2 regions of the Faecousia sp. genome follow, and region 2 is predicted to be linked to the other one. Evidence: riboswitches for the same ligand, from Rfam matches in the RefSeq annotation. Region 2 holds a riboswitch; the other holds the start of a gene.
The links. A riboswitch is a leader RNA that binds a small molecule or an ion and turns the genes downstream of it on or off. The one in region 2 is predicted to bind cobalamin.
Positions count from the first base shown of each region.

Region 1 (7,506 bases), on a different contig from region 2:
GCGCAGGTCTGCGTGAGCAGCACGCGGCTGCACCACGGCAGCAGCGCGCGGTAGACGCTCGCACCGCCGATGAGGCACAGCGAATCGGCCGGACGGGTACGCAGGGCTTCCTGCAGGGCCGCAAGCGACGGAAACACCGCTGCGCCCGGCACGGAAAAGCCGGGCGTGGCTGAGAGAATCCAGTTCTCGCGGTTCGGCAGCGGGCGCGCGTGGGGGAAGGTGAGCAGGGTCTTGCGGCCATAGATCACGGTCTTCCCGGTCGTGAGCGCGCGGAAGCGGCGCAGGTCGGTGGGAATGGAGACAAGCAGATCGCCGTCCCTCCCGATGCCCCAGTTTTGCGTGACGTTGACGATGCAGTCCATGGCTCCTCCTAAATGGCGACAGGAATTCTGGCCGAAAACGGATGATAGCGGTAGTTCTCCACCTGCACGCTGTCCGGCGTGAAGGCATAGAAGTCCGTGACCGCAGGATCGAGCTGGAATTCCGGCGCGGGATACGGCTCCAGCTCCAGCATCTGCTCGACAAGCGGAATGTGGCGGTCGTAGATATGGCAATCGGCGATTACATGCACGAGCTCGCCTGCGACAAGACCGCTGACCTGCGCCAGCATGTGCACGAGCACGGCATACTGCACGACATTCCAGTTGTTTGCCGTGAGCATGTCCTGCGAGCGCTGATTCAGAATGGCGTTGAGCCGGTTGCCGCTGACATTGAACGTCATGGAATAGGCGCAGGGATACAGAGCCATCTCGTGCAGATCGGCGAAATTGTAGAGGTTTGTCAGAATGCGGCGGCTGGCCGGGTTGTGCTTCAGGTCGTATAGCACGCGGTCGACCTGATCGAACTCTCCCTCCGGGAAGCGGTATTTGATGCCGAGCTGATAGCCGTAGGCCTTGCCGATGGAGCCGTTCTCATCGGCCCAGCTGTCCCAGATGTGGCTGCCGAGGTCGCGGACGTTGTTCGACTTCTTCTGCCAGATCCACAGAAGCTCCTCCACGCATGAGCGCCAATAGGTGCGGCGCAGCGTCATGAGCGGGAATTCCTCCTGCAGATCATAGCGGTTCACCACACCGAAGCACTTGACCGTATGGGCCGGGGAACCGTCCGCCCAGCGCGGGCGAACGGACTGATCGGTGTCCCAGACACCCTCGCGCAGGATGCGTGCACACGTCTCGCGGTAGAGCAAATCGGCGCGGCTCATTTTGCGGTGGATTCGAAGGTATAGGTGATGGAGCGATGGAACGTCTCACCGGCCTTCAGCACGGAGGAGCCGAATTCCGGATGGTTCGGCGTGTCGGGGCAGGCCTCCGGCTCAATGGCAAAGCCCTGATTCGGATGGAGCTTGCCCGAGAGGAATTCACCGGTGTAGAGCTGCAGGGCAGGGTAGTCCGTGTGCAGCGACAGGCGGACGCCGCCGTCCTCTGCCACAAGAGCGTCCTGCCCGTCGAGCACGAAGCCGTGGTCAAAGTTCTGCGCAATGGTGTGCGGCGTGCGGAAGTCGAACGGGCCCTCGGCCGGGCGCAGCTCGCCGGTGGGAATGAGCTCGCCGTCCACGGGGATCCAGCGGCCGGCATTGATCTGCAGCGTCGTTCCGAGGATGCTCTCTGTGCCGCCGAGGTTGAAATACATGTGCGTCGTTGGCGCAAGGATGGTGTCCTTTGTGCTGACACCCTCAAAATCGAGGAACAGCCGGCTGCCCTCCACGCGATAGGTGACGTGCATCGTCAGCGCGCCGGGATAGCCCGCGTCGCCGTCCGGCGTGTGCAGCGTGAAGCGAACGGCCTGCTCCCCAAGGCATTCAGCTGCCCAGATGCGCTTGTGGAAGCCGACGCTGCCGCCGTGCAGGTGATTGCGGCCCTCGTTCTGCTCGACCTGCACCGTCTCGCCGTTCAGCGGAAAGCGGCCGCCCGCAATGCGGTTGGCATAGCGTCCGACGATCGCGCCGAGATAGCTGGTGTCCTGCAGATAGTCGTCCGGGGTCTTCAGGCTGACCACGACATTGCGGCCCAGATAAGCAAGCTTTGTGACGGTCGCACCGAGGCTCATCACGGAGACGGAAAGCGTATCGGAAGAGATGGTATACATGCTGTAGCCATAGAAATCAGATAACTGGATCATAATGCTGCACTCCTTCCCGCCGGGGGCGGATCATAATATACAATTAAATTATAGCGTATTTTCGGCGCTCCGTCAACGGCGGTTATAGGGTCGGAACGTTTTTCATCCGGCTTTACAATGCTGCGGAAATATGCTATACTGAATAAGTTAAAAACAAAAAGCTTTTGTGGCTCCGGCAGGGCATATGTACAGCCGGGGATGGACAAGGGAATGCAGTGAGAGCCTGCAACGCCGACCGGCGCTGTATGTGCAAGACGCGAGCTCCATGGGCGAAAGCCGGTCATTGGGGCGACCTGAGAAGGCTGAGCGCCGCGTTGCGGGGGAGACCCGGGAGCACGAGTCAGAAGACCTACAGAAGCATGCGGCGCAGGTGCGCCATGACGCAGGAAAACGGCTGCGGCAGGGGAAACGAGGCCCTCTGCCGCAGTGTTTTTATTATTTTCGTATCAAGAAAGGAAGATTGGATCATGAAACGAATGATCGCGGCGATCCTTGTGCTGTGCATGGTGCTGTGCAGCATCCCGGTCGCAGCAGCGGCAAGTTTTGATGAGTTTTTTGCGGACGTTCCGGCGACCGTGGAAAACGACGCCTCCTATCCCTTTGCGGAGAGCGACGACGAGACTTGCCTGATATCCGGCAACAAGGGTGTGGGGGGAACGACTTCCACCCTCAAGCTGACCTTCCGGAGCGGCGGTACGTTCCGCTTCTCCTATAAGGTCTCCAGCGAGTCCAACTATGACTACATGGCGGTCACGAAGAACGGAACGAACCTGACGCAGTCCAGCAAGGCTTCGTATTCTGGTGCGATGACGTCCTTCCAGACCTACACGATGGAGGTCGCGGCGAATGACGTCGTGACCATCGGGTATTCCAAGGACTACAGCAGCGATAAGAACGATGACACGCTCTATCTGAAGGACTTCAGCTGCAAAACGTACTATGGCGTCACGTTCACGGGCGCGCCTGCAGGCACGGCCTTTACGCTGACGGACAGCGCGGATGCTTCCTATGCCGTGACGGACGGCAAGGCCAGCGTTCCGGCGGGCGAGTACCGCTATACGGCCGAGGCCTTCGGCTATGCGCAGGCCACCGGCAGCTTTACCGTGACGGATGCGGCCGTTGAAGTCCCCGTGACCATGACGGAGCTTGCACGCCATAAGGCGGCGTTCTTGATCACGGGCCTTGCCGCAGGCACGACGGCGGCCGTTACCGTGAAGCACGGCGACAATGTTATGCAGGCCGAGGAGGACGGCTCCTACCTGCTCTTCCCGGCGGACTATTCCTATCAGGTGAAGGCTGCGGGCTATAAGACGGCACGCGGCACGTTCACGCTCGGCGAGGCCGACACGACGGTCAAGGTCACCATGGTCCCCGGCATCGAATGGGACGGAACGGTGGCAGACGGCTTTGCGGGCGGCACCGGTACGCAGGCCGATCCCTATCTCATCTCGAACGGCGAGGAGCTGGCCTATCTGTCCGCGCAGGTCGCCTCCGGCAATGCCTTTGCCGGAAAGCATGTGACACTCGCAGCCAATCTGGACATGGGCAATGTGGCCTTCACGCCGATCGGCAGCGATGCCCGCCGCTTCGCGGGCAGCTTTGACGGCGCGTATCACACGATCGATAATCTGCTCGTCTCGCAGACGACGGATTATGCCGGCCTGTTCGGCTGCCTGGATACCGGCGCGGCCGTACGCCGCCTGACGGTCCGCGGCAGCATCTCCGGCCGCGGCTATGTCGGCGGCATCGCCGGTCAGGCGGACAGCGCCACGATCGAGGCCTGCGCGAACTATGCCACGGTCACCGGTACGAGCCGGAATGTCGGCGGTATCGTCGGCCGTCTGAACGGCAAGTCCGCTGCGCGCTCGACCGTCCTGCGCTGCGCGAACTTCGGCACGATCAGCAATGGTACGAACAATTTCTCGGCCGGTATCGTTGGCACTGCCTACTATACTACGCTGAGCGAGTGCTATAACGTCGGCTCCGCCACCGGAAACCGCGTCGGCGGCATTCTCGGCCAGACGGATTCGAACACGACCGTGACGTCCTGCTACAATGCCGGTGCGATCACACTGGCGGCAGCGGGCAATTATAATTATGCGGGCTCGCTCATCGGCTACAACGGCGGCTCCGTTTCGAACTGCTATTACCTCACGGGCACGCAGGCCATCGGCAGCGGCTCCGGCGACACGACTGCCCTCACGGAAGAGCAGCTGAAGTCGTTCGACACCGTGCTGAAGCTCGGCGGCGCATTCGTGAACGACGCGAAGAATCAGAACAGCGGCTATCCCGTCCTTGCCTGGCAGGATGCGGATGCCAAGCTCATCGTGGCGTTCTCCGTCAACATGACCGGCGCTTCCGTCCATGTCTACGATGCGCAGAACGTGGAGCAGACCCCGGAGGAGGACGGCACCTATCGCCTTGTCTCCGGCAGCTATACCTATCTTGTCACGCGCGATGAGTGCGACGATGTGACCGGAAGCTTTACGATCGACGGCGCAGGCCGCACCATCACGGTCACCCTCTCGGTCCGCACCTATCCCGTCAGCGTGACGCTGACCCCGGCCGAGGCAAAGCTCGTTCTTCGTGATGCCGATGGCAAGCAGTGGAGCGCCGTGAACGGCGCATGGCGCCTGCCGAAGGGAAGCTACACCTATGAGGCGAGCCTGTTCGGCTACGAGACCGCGTCGGGCAGCCTGACGGTCACGGGCGAAAACGACAGCCTGCATGTCACGCTGCAGCAGGCGGCGCGCCATAGTGTGCGCATTGCCACCGTGAAGGCGGACGACGGCAGCGCGCTGAGCGGCGCGGACATTACCGTGACGCATGCCGAGGGCGGCGAGCAGACGGCGGTGAACGGCGTCTACAGCCTGCCGGACGGCACCTATTCCTATGCCGTTATGCTGGACGGCTATCTGAATGTGGCCGGTTCCTTCACGGTCGCGGGCAAGGATCTGACTGTTACGGTCAGACTCGAGGAGGGCAGCAATGTCTGGACGGGCAAGGCCTCCGATACCGCGCCGGAGACGAAGACCGAAAACGGCGTGACGTGGTACCTCATCAAGACGCCTGAGGAGCTGGCGTGGTTTGCCGCGAAGGTCAACGGCGGTGAGACGACGATCAACGCCCGTATCATGGTGAACCTCGTGCTCAACAGTGCAGAGGCACCGAAGGCCAACCGCTGGGGCGGCTTTGGCAAGTACAACTTGCAGTACAGCGGCATCTTTGACGGCAACGGCAAGACGATCAGCGGCTATTACAGCTGCGATAATGACGATACCTACGAATCTGCGATGGGCCTGTGCGGCTATCTCGGCGCGGACGGCGTGATCAAGAATGTCACGCTTGTCGGTATGATCGAGGGCGACGGCGCGATCGGCGCCTTCGCCAACCAGAGCTACGGCCGTATCGAGGGCTGCGTCAGCCGCGTGAACATCACGAATGCGGCCTCCTACGGCGGCGTGACGGGCGGCATCGCCGCGCGCGTCTATGCCAGCGGTGCGATCGTGAACTGCGGCAACGAGGGCAGCGTGACCTGCACGCTGAGCAGCGCCTATTCCGACGCGAAGGTCGGCGGCATCGTCGGCGCGAGCTATGCGCCCATCACGGGCTGCTATAACACCGGCGCGATCAACGGCGGCAGCAACAACCGCGGCTATGTCGGCGGCATCGTCGGCTACACCGAAAACGGCAGCGTGCAGATCCTGAACTGCTACAACACCGGCTCCGTTACCGGCGCGACCTGCGTCGGCGGCATCGCGGGCAAGCACACCGGCGGCACGGATCCCACGGTCACGAACTGCTATAACACCGGCAGCGTCAAGGGCGCTTCCTGCGGCGCGCTCGTCGGCGAATATGCGGCCGAAATTCGGAACAGCTATTATCTCGAAGGCTCCGCCTCTGCTGCGACCGGCAACACGAAGGACGGCGTCAATGTCGAAGCGACGGCCAAGACCGCCGTGGAGATGAAGGAGACTGCCTTCGTTCTCGCGCTCGGCAATGAAGCCTTCCACCAGGATGACGGTCGCAACGGCGGCTATCCGCTGCTGGCATGGCAGGGCGGCACGCATGTGGTCAACACGGCGGCGGCCGAGGCCATTGCGCGCGCGGCGGAAAAGCTCACGGTCGAGCCGACGCTCGTCATCGAGAACTGCACGCTGGCGCTCGCTTCGACGGTCGAGGGCTTTGACGGCACGATCACCTGGGCCAGCTCGAACGGCGCGGTCATCACGCCGGAGGGCGTTGTGACGCTCCCGTCCACGGGAACGGTCTATGTGAAGCTGACGGCGACGCTGGCCTATGGCGGCGAGACCGGGACGAAGACCTTCCTCATCACGGTGAAGTCCCTGAAGGCGCAGAACGACGAGCTCGTCACGGCGGCCAAGTCCCTGCTGGACAGCAAGTCCACGCTGAACCCGGTCCCCGGTACGGATACGAACCTCTGCACCTATGTGGAAAACTATCTGAGCAGAAATAACCTTGACGGCATCACCGTCACCGTGAAGGACCCCGGCGCGCTCGATTATCCGATGGATGTGGCGCAGACGACCGGCATCGCGGCCGACGGCAAGATCACCTATTTCAACGCGGACCCCGCAACGCTGGGCCTTGCGGCGCACTTTGCCCGCGTCTCCGGCGTGGAGCTGACGCTTACGCGCGGCGAGAGCAGCGCGGATATCACGGCGATGGTCATCCTGAACTGGGATCTGGACACCGTCCGGGATTACCTCGAAAAGGCGGCGGCCTCCGTTACGTTCGATACCATCCGCAATCAGAATACAAGCGAAGCGGAGATTATCTCCGACCTGCAGCTCCCGCAGCGTACCGGCGCTTATCCGTTCGTCACGTTCGCCTGGACATCCGATTCCAAGCTGATCTCCATCGAGGGCAGCACGGCGGGCGAAGTCCTGACGGGCCGCGTCACACGCCCGAGCGTTGACACGAAGGTCCATCTCTATCCGACCCTGACGTTCCAGCTCAACGAGAGCTCGCTGCAGGCCGAGGGCTTCCGTCTGACGCTCCCGGCCGAGGATCTCGAGCCGCTGCGTCAGCAGATGCAGAAGGAGCTTGACGAGAACTATCTCGTCACAAAGCTGACCTATGTTGTGACCGGCGAGGTCATCGACCCCGAGGCCGTGAACGGCGACATCCAGCTCCTCACGGCACGCGCTACCGGCATCGAGAACTATGACGATTATAAGTTCATCGTCACTTCGGGCGATCCGGATGTGGCCGAGATCAACGCCTACCGCGCCAATATCTACCGCCCGATGCCCGGCGAGGCCGCGGCGGAGGTGACGTTGACCGTCACCATGCAGCACAAGACAAAGGACGTCTCCGTGCAGAAGCAGATCGCCCTCAAGGTCCTGCCGCTGACAAAGGCGGAGC
Region 1 covers NZ_DBFZUT010000073.1:17,122-24,627, reverse strand. Annotated here, with positions in the region: gene ACMKFF_RS07870 (dihydrofolate reductase) at 1-362, opposite strand, end outside; gene thyA (thymidylate synthase) at 371-1,201, opposite strand; gene ACMKFF_RS07860 (aldose epimerase family protein) at 1,198-2,118, opposite strand; cobalamin riboswitch at 2,266-2,490, shown strand; gene ACMKFF_RS07855 (S-layer homology domain-containing protein) at 2,586-7,506, shown strand, end outside.
Region 1: linked by a shared signal. The riboswitch ahead of ACMKFF_RS07855 (S-layer homology domain-containing protein) and the one ahead of ACMKFF_RS05990 (hypothetical protein) in region 2 are both predicted to bind cobalamin.

Region 2 (7,506 bases):
TCGTGATATCCCGCTCGAGACCGTTGGCCAGCTTGGCAACGACCTTCATGCCGGAGGCGTCGAACGTCTCGCCGACCTTGTAGCTCATCTTCTCCGGGTTTTCCTTGACCTCGATGGACAGAATCTTCGAGGTGATGGCCATCATGTAGCAGGAGTCGTTCTTGTAGTAGATCGTGCCGGTGCTGTCTGCGATGGTGGAGCAGATACAGTACTGTGCCAGCGGGGACTCCGGCGTGAAGATCTCGCTGTAGCCGGAATCCGTGGCCGTCTTCGGCTCGGTCTGGCCCGGGCGATCCATCAGGACGGAAATGCCGCCGGGGGTATAGTTGTAGGGGAGGTAGATGAACACATAGCCGTCGCCCGCGCCGTCGCCGTCGAAGTCCTTGTCGACATAGGCCGTGGAGACCATGGCCGAGGTCTGCGGATAGCCGACGATGCCATAGGAGTAGGCATAGCTCATTTCGCCGCTTTCGACGTCGAGATCAATGACCTCGATGCAGTGGCCGCCATTCTGCGAGAACTGGCCCTTGTTGCCAGAAACGCCGAGGTAGATGCGCCCGTTGTAGACGGACGGCGTGCAGGTGGACATGATGGCGCCGGGCTTTTCCTCACTGGTGTAGCCCTCGGCGTCCTTGAGCGCCAGAGACTTGAAGTCCGTGATCCTGCCGGTTTCCCAGTCGATGGCGGCATTGTAGATGTAGCCGCCCTTGGACGTGAAGAACACGCGGTCAGAATCCGGGTCATGGGAAACGTTGGAGCGGATATCACCCTTGCAGCCGTAGTGGGAGTCAAGGAGCTTGCCCGTCAGGCGGTCGAAGACCAGCAGGGCGGAGGTGTTGATATAGTCGCCCTCGCCGGAGCCGTCGTCCGTGCCGACGATGCAGAGGTTATCCGTCACATAAGCGCCTGCCCAGTAGAAGCCGCCGACGCAGGCATAGGACCAGGAGGCGAGCTTGGCTTCGTCCGTCTTCGCCGGGTCCTCATCCGTCACGGAGATGGCGACGAAGTTGCCGGGCTTGCTCTCGCCGTTCCAGAAGCCGACATAGATGTAGCCGTCGTGGTACGTCGGGGAGGTGTTGGGCTGGCCGCCGAGCGGATCGGTGTAGATCCACAGGGATTCGAGCGTCTTGGCGTTGAAGGCCTGGATCTTGCCGCCGGACAGGCCGACAAAGATCATGCCGTCGGCATAGGTTGCCGGGTTGATGGAGAAGCTGGAGGTACCTGCCATCGTGCCCTCTGCGAGCACCTTGCCGGTGTTGACGTCGAGGCGCTTGATGGTGCTGCCGGTGTAGGTGATGAGGCCACCGTCCACCAGAATGGGGGAGCCGGGAGCGGCCGCCCGGCCTGTGCCGTACTTCGCAGCCCACAGCAGCTCACTGTCCTCACTCGTGTAGGGCGTGGGGGCGTTCGTGATGCCAAGGTGATTGCTGCCGTTGCGGAAGTTAGGCCATTCGGCGGGGAGATCCTTGACAAGGGTCGTGTTCTCTTCGGCTGCGGTCAGCGTGATCTTGAGCACTGGCTCGGCCGCGCTGGCAGTCAGGCTGCCCGACTTGCCGACATAGCCCTTCGCCGTTGCGACGTAGGTGTAGGCCGCGCCGTCCATCAGGGTATAGTCGCCGTTCTCATCCGGATAGATGCTGGTGTTGAACGAGTCATACAGGACCAGCAGGGCGTTCTCCGGGTCAAGCTCTGCACGCACCTTGCAGATGGCGTGCTTCGTTGCCTTGACGGTGTAGGAGGTCGACAGGCCGTCTGCGTTGGAGACGACGACGGTCATGACGTTCTCGCCGTCCTGCAGGGTCCATTCGCCGGACTCCGCGCCGTTGTAGGTCACGGTGTAGCCGTCCTGATATGGCGTGGCGCTGAGCGTGATGGAATCTGCCGTCGTGTCGATGGTGTATTCCGCCGTGCGGTGCGAGAACGTCTCGTTCATGCGCGCGCCGGTCACGTTCAGGGCAGACAGGGTCGGAGTGCGGAACGAGGTGAGCGTGTAGGTCTGCGTATTGCCGTCAACGCCGACCGTCAGGGTGACGGTGTTCGGCTTGGCATCGCGGCTGAAGTTTGCGAGGCTCTGGCCGGAGGTCTTGCCGGACGTAATGGCCGTGGACTGGGTCTTGCCGTTATACAGATTCGTCCACTCGGCCTTGATGGTGGAGCCTTCCGGGGCATTTCCGGACAGCGTGGCCCACAGGAAGGCGCTGAAGCCGTCTGCATCGGGGATGGCGACCTGATATTCGGCCGTCTTACCGTCGAATTCCGGCGTAAAGACATAGTCGCCGGAGGCGTTGTAGGCGGTCAGGCGGAGCGCGGACAGGTAGGCGATCTTCTCACCGCAGCGGCTGCAGATGCCGCCTTCGCCGACATTGTGGCCGAGAGCCGGAATCTCTTCCGCCTTCGTCTCGCCGCAGGCCGTGCAGGTGTAGGTCTTGGAACCGGCCTCGGTGCAGGTCGCGTCGACCGTTGCGGTCACTTTAAACGTGTGCTCGCTCTGGCCTTCGCCCAGCTGCTGCCAGGTGAGGACGGGGTAGCCGCTGTTGACCTTCTGCATGCAGGTTCCGTCAGCCTTGAAGGAAGCGCCGAGCTTCGTGACGAAGTCGGAGGCCTTCATGGCCACGGCCGTCATCTCCACAAAGACGGACGGGTCATGCATCGTGGAATAGTTCATCTTGCCGAGGCCCTCGAGGCCACAGGCGAGGTAATAGACATTTTCCACTTCGAGGTAGCTGCCCGTGGAATAATCCGCGTGCATCAGACCGATCGCCGCACCGGCATTGATCGTCTTCAGCCCAAGGTCGGTCACGGTGCCGACGTTATAGCAGTTGTGAACGTAGCTCTGCTCATAGACTCTCGAGGAGCTGGCGTCGAGCTTGCCGACCAGACCGCCGATGCCGCAGTAGTTCTTGTCGCTGTGGCCGGTGATCGAGCCGGAGTTGTAGCTGTCGACGATGTAGCTCGGGCCGTTCGCGGCGTCGGAGCCGCTGCCGACCGAGCCGACGAGACCGCCGACATAGCAGTCGCCGGTGACGGCGCCGGTGTTGTAGCAGCGCGTGAGCGTCGAGCCGTAGCCGATCTCGCCGAACAGACCGCCGATACCCTGATTGCTGCCGTTATAGGCGGCAAGGCCGATGGCACCGGTGTTGCAGGAATCAACGGCCTTCGTGGACTTGACGGAAGCGCCGAAGCCGCCAATCTTCGTGCGGCCGGTGATCGCGCCATTGTTCACGCAGGAGGTGTAGGTCGTCGTCTCGCTCTTGGCCGCGAAGCCGGAGACATAGTCGCCGTCCGTGGTCACGGCGCCGTTGTTGACGCAGCGCAGGAAGTCTGCATTCTTCACGATACCGGCAAAGCCGCCGACATAGCTCCACGGATAGGGGGCGGAGCCCTTCTTCGCGGTGATTGTGACGTTCGTCGTGATATTGGTGAAGGAAACATATTCCGCACCGCCGACGAGGCCGCCGGAATAGGCGTAGGAATTGCGGTAGTTCTCGGTGATGTCGAGCTTGCCGGAGAGCGTCAGGTTCCTGATCTCCGCCTTCTTGTCAGCCGTGCCCTTGACATAGCCGAAGAAGCCGAGATAGGGGGCGCTGCCGGAGGTGGCGGCATAGGTGATGTCCATGCCGGAGATGCTGTGGCCGTCGCCGTCAAAGCTGCCGGTAAACGGCTGGCTCTGGGTGCCGATCGGGGTCCAGGCCTCGGTCAGCTCGAGGTTGGCCGTCAGCTTGCCGCTGATGGCGGTGTCGCCGCCGTTGACCTTCGCTGCGAACCACTGCAGCTGCTTCTCGCTGGCAATGCAGTAGACGCCACTCTCGTCCTGCGTGGGGATCGCGGGATCCTGCGCGCCGCAGCGGGTGCACAGGCCGTCGCTGCCGTATTCATGGCCGAGGGCCGGAAGCTCTTCCGTGCGGGTCTCACCGTGCACGCTGCAGGAGAACGTCTTGACACCGGCCGTCGTGCAGGTGGGCTCTGTCGTGACGACGCCTTCGTCCCACTGGCAGGGCTGAGGTGCCTCGCTCGTGAGAACGACCTTCGCCGTTGCGGGGGCGTAGCAGGCGTTCTTCGTGCCGTAGTTCGGGTCATAGCCCAGCAGGTAATAGGTACCGGCCTTCAGCGAGGCCGTGTCGAGCGTGTAGCTGCTGCCTTCGCTCGTAAGCTCCTGCTGCTGTTCCCAGTTTTCATTGTAGAGCTTCACATTGAGACCGGTGATCGGCTCAAAGGACTCCGTGCCGCCGTCGGACACGGACTTGGTGTCATACTTCTGCGTTTCGAATGTGATCTTTTCACCGACCTTGGCGGTGTAGTCGTCCTTGTCAAAGCGGGCGAATGCGCCGTAGGTCCAGAAGCTCCAGTTGGAGAACATGGCCAGATCGATCGTGTCGTTGTCGGACAGCAGAATGTAGTTTGCCGTGGAGCCCCAGCCCGCAGACATCAGGGGATAGACGTGGTTGCGGTAGTACATGAGGTTCTCGTCATGGCCCCAGAAGTTCTGCATGTACATGGACGTGGCGCTGCCGGAGATGAGCAGCGCATTGCGCGTATCCTCATAGGAGCCGCCGAGCATGTCATTCACGCCTTCGCCGCTGCCGGTGAATTCCAGCAGGCCGGATGTGCCCTTGCCGCAGTCCTTCTCGGCCACGCCGAGGTAGTAGCGCTCGAGCATATAGATGTAGAGGTGCAGGAGCGTCGGGCGCTGCACGATCTCGTTGTCCGTATAGCTTCCGGAGCCGTTCTCCGTGTGGTAACGGTTAAAATCGTCCAGACCGTACAGGGACAGGGGGAAGTACGGGACCTTGACCTCCAGATGCGACAGGATGGTGCCGCCGTCGTCCTTGCCGATGATCGGTGCGCCGTCGCTCGAGATGGTCACATAGACGGTGACGGAGGCCTGGTCGGTCTCGTCATAGCCGTACTGGTTCTTGTCGCCGTCCTCCACGGCCTCGACCGTGATGGGAACGACAGTCTCAGCACTGCCGCCGTCCGTGCAGGTAGCGGTAATGCCGATGCGGAATTCCCCTGCCTCGGCAGAGGTGAACTGCAGCGTATTGTCCTTGATATAGACCTTATCGCCGTAATCCGCCTTCAGCGCGAAGCTGAGAGCGTGCCCGTTCGGGTCGGTGAACACCGTTCCGAGCGGGAGCTGGTACAGCGCACCGACCTTGACGGGATCGGGCGCCGGGGTACTTACCGTGATGTCGCAGTCCGCCGCGAAGACCGCAGGGATCATCGACAGAAGCATGGCAAGCACCAGCAGGATGCTCAGGATTCTTTTCATGCTGTTTTCCTTTCTTTTGGGGAAGCCATTGAGGATACGATTAGTGGCTTCCCGATTTTATTTATCCTTAGACCGTGTTCGGTCCAAAAGATCAGCGCAAAGCCCAACGGGCGGGCCGCAAAAAAACAGCCTGACAGGAAACTACATGGGAGACATGGAGTTTTTGGCAAGCTGCTGCATCGTGGGGCGGGTCGGCGGCACCCGACCCGCCCACAGGAGGAGAACACCCGGTCATGCGCAGCGGGAACGCATCCGCTGCCCCGAATCGGGCACAAAAAACGGCTGAGAGGATAGATAGACTATCCCCTCAACCGATTCGGGCAAAGTAATGCATCACAGTAGGTCTTCTGGGTCGCGCATCCGGGAGCAAAGCCCCCACGGCCGCTGCCCTGCCTTCTCAGGATCCCCCAATGACCGGCTTTCGCCGACGGGCAGCGGACTCAACGCTCACAGCGACGGTTATCCCAGAGGCGCAGCGCGCCTCCCTCGGGGTATTATCCCCGTTCCCTTGTTTACCCGTATGCCTGACGGGGTCGCCCCGCGCCGTTGCGTACATACGGTCTCTGCAAGCAGAATATTCAGTTCATGCCGCACAGGCTTTGTGCGGACTACTTTGATTATAGACCATGCGGGCGCGCCTGTCAAGCACCGAAATCCGTATTTTTTTAGCGAATGCGGCAACACACACCGGAACGGACTTGACAAAAAAATCGGCCCTTGTTATACTGAGAGCAATGGAAGCTTCAAGTGCTTCCGCTGCCGTCCGGGCAGCGGGAGAGGATAGGGAACCGGGTGAGAATCCCGGACGGTACCGCCGCTGTATGCGCGGAGGCCGCGTGCAGGGCGAAAGCCGGTCATTGGGGAACCCTGAGAAGGCGCGCGCGGCCGTCGAGGCGTGAGTCAGAAGACCTGCTTGGGGAGGCTCTGCCCGCATGGTGCGGGAAACGGGGCATATTGTTGTGCGCAAATGCGGACGCTGCAACGATTGTTGCAGTGTCCTTTTTTTCTGGGGGTCGTGCCATGAGACGGAAAACAATCTGGGGCCGGGTCTGCACGGCCGTGCTGATCCTTTCGCTTCTGGCCGGTGCGGTGGCTGTCGTGTTCACGGGCGGACAGGTGCGCCCGCCCGATCCGCTGCCGGAGCAGGCGCAGGTCCTGCAGCCGGACCGACAGGAGCGCGGCGGCAGCGGCGGCACATCGGACGACGTGCCCCTCACGCAGTCCCCGGAGCCGACGGAGCCGTCCGAAGAGCCGGACGAGACGGAAACGGCCGAGCTATCTACGGAGCCGGACGAGCCGACGGATGCGACGTCCGCCACGCAGACGACACAGACGCCCGAGCCGAGCGAGGAGCCGACGCGCAGCACCGGCGGCGGAACGGAGCCGACGGAGGAGCCGGGTCCTGCCCCCACGGAGGCCCCCGGCCCCGAGGAGCCGCATATCGTGACGGACCTTGTCAGCCGCGTCTGGCGCTCCGGTGAGCTGGACGGCGATACGCTGCGGTTTTATGCCTATGCTGCGGGCAGCGGAGACCTGAGCCTGCGGGTATATTATAAGGAGTCCGGCTCCACCGCAAACAACGGCACGCGCCTTCTGCCGGCGGACGACCGGAACTTCTCCGTCCGCCTTACCTTAAATCAGTCCTATACCTTCTCCCTATATTTATATCGCGACGGCCGCCGCGTCGGCGATGCCGCGGTATACCATATTTCCTACCGCGCAAGGCTCGCAGACGACGATCAGCCCGAGATCGGCGATGCGCCGCCCATCATCACGACGAGCCGCGACGGCCGGACCGATCCCGTCTCCGTGCAGACGATGACGTTCGTCGTCTGGGCGAGGACGGGCACGGACGGTTCACCGATCTACACGAGCCATCTGCAGGTTTCGATGGACGGCGAGCTGCTGACGAACCCGACCGGCAGCGCCGCGTCCGGCTATGAATATGTGCTGCGCTTCTCCGCGCCGCTCGTCGGCGATGAGCGGGAATATACGCTGCGCATCCTTGCGTGGGACGATGCCGGAAATTCCGCCATGCGCACCGTGAAGATCGTCTATCAGACGGTCTCGGAGGGCGACGACATCGGTGAGGCGACCATCCGCATCGACGCCACGACCGTCGGCCTCGGAATCGTCGACGAGGAGACCGTCCGCATCAAACAGGGCGACACGGCCGCGCAGACCGTGCTGCAGATGCTGGAGGACTGCGGCTATGAGGCAGGCTATGACGGCCTTGC
Region 2 covers NZ_DBFZUT010000056.1:32,240-39,745, forward strand. Annotated here, with positions in the region: gene ACMKFF_RS05985 (S-layer homology domain-containing protein) at 1-5,269, opposite strand, end outside; cobalamin riboswitch at 5,589-5,825, opposite strand; cobalamin riboswitch at 5,998-6,201, shown strand; gene ACMKFF_RS05990 (hypothetical protein) at 6,290-7,506, shown strand, end outside.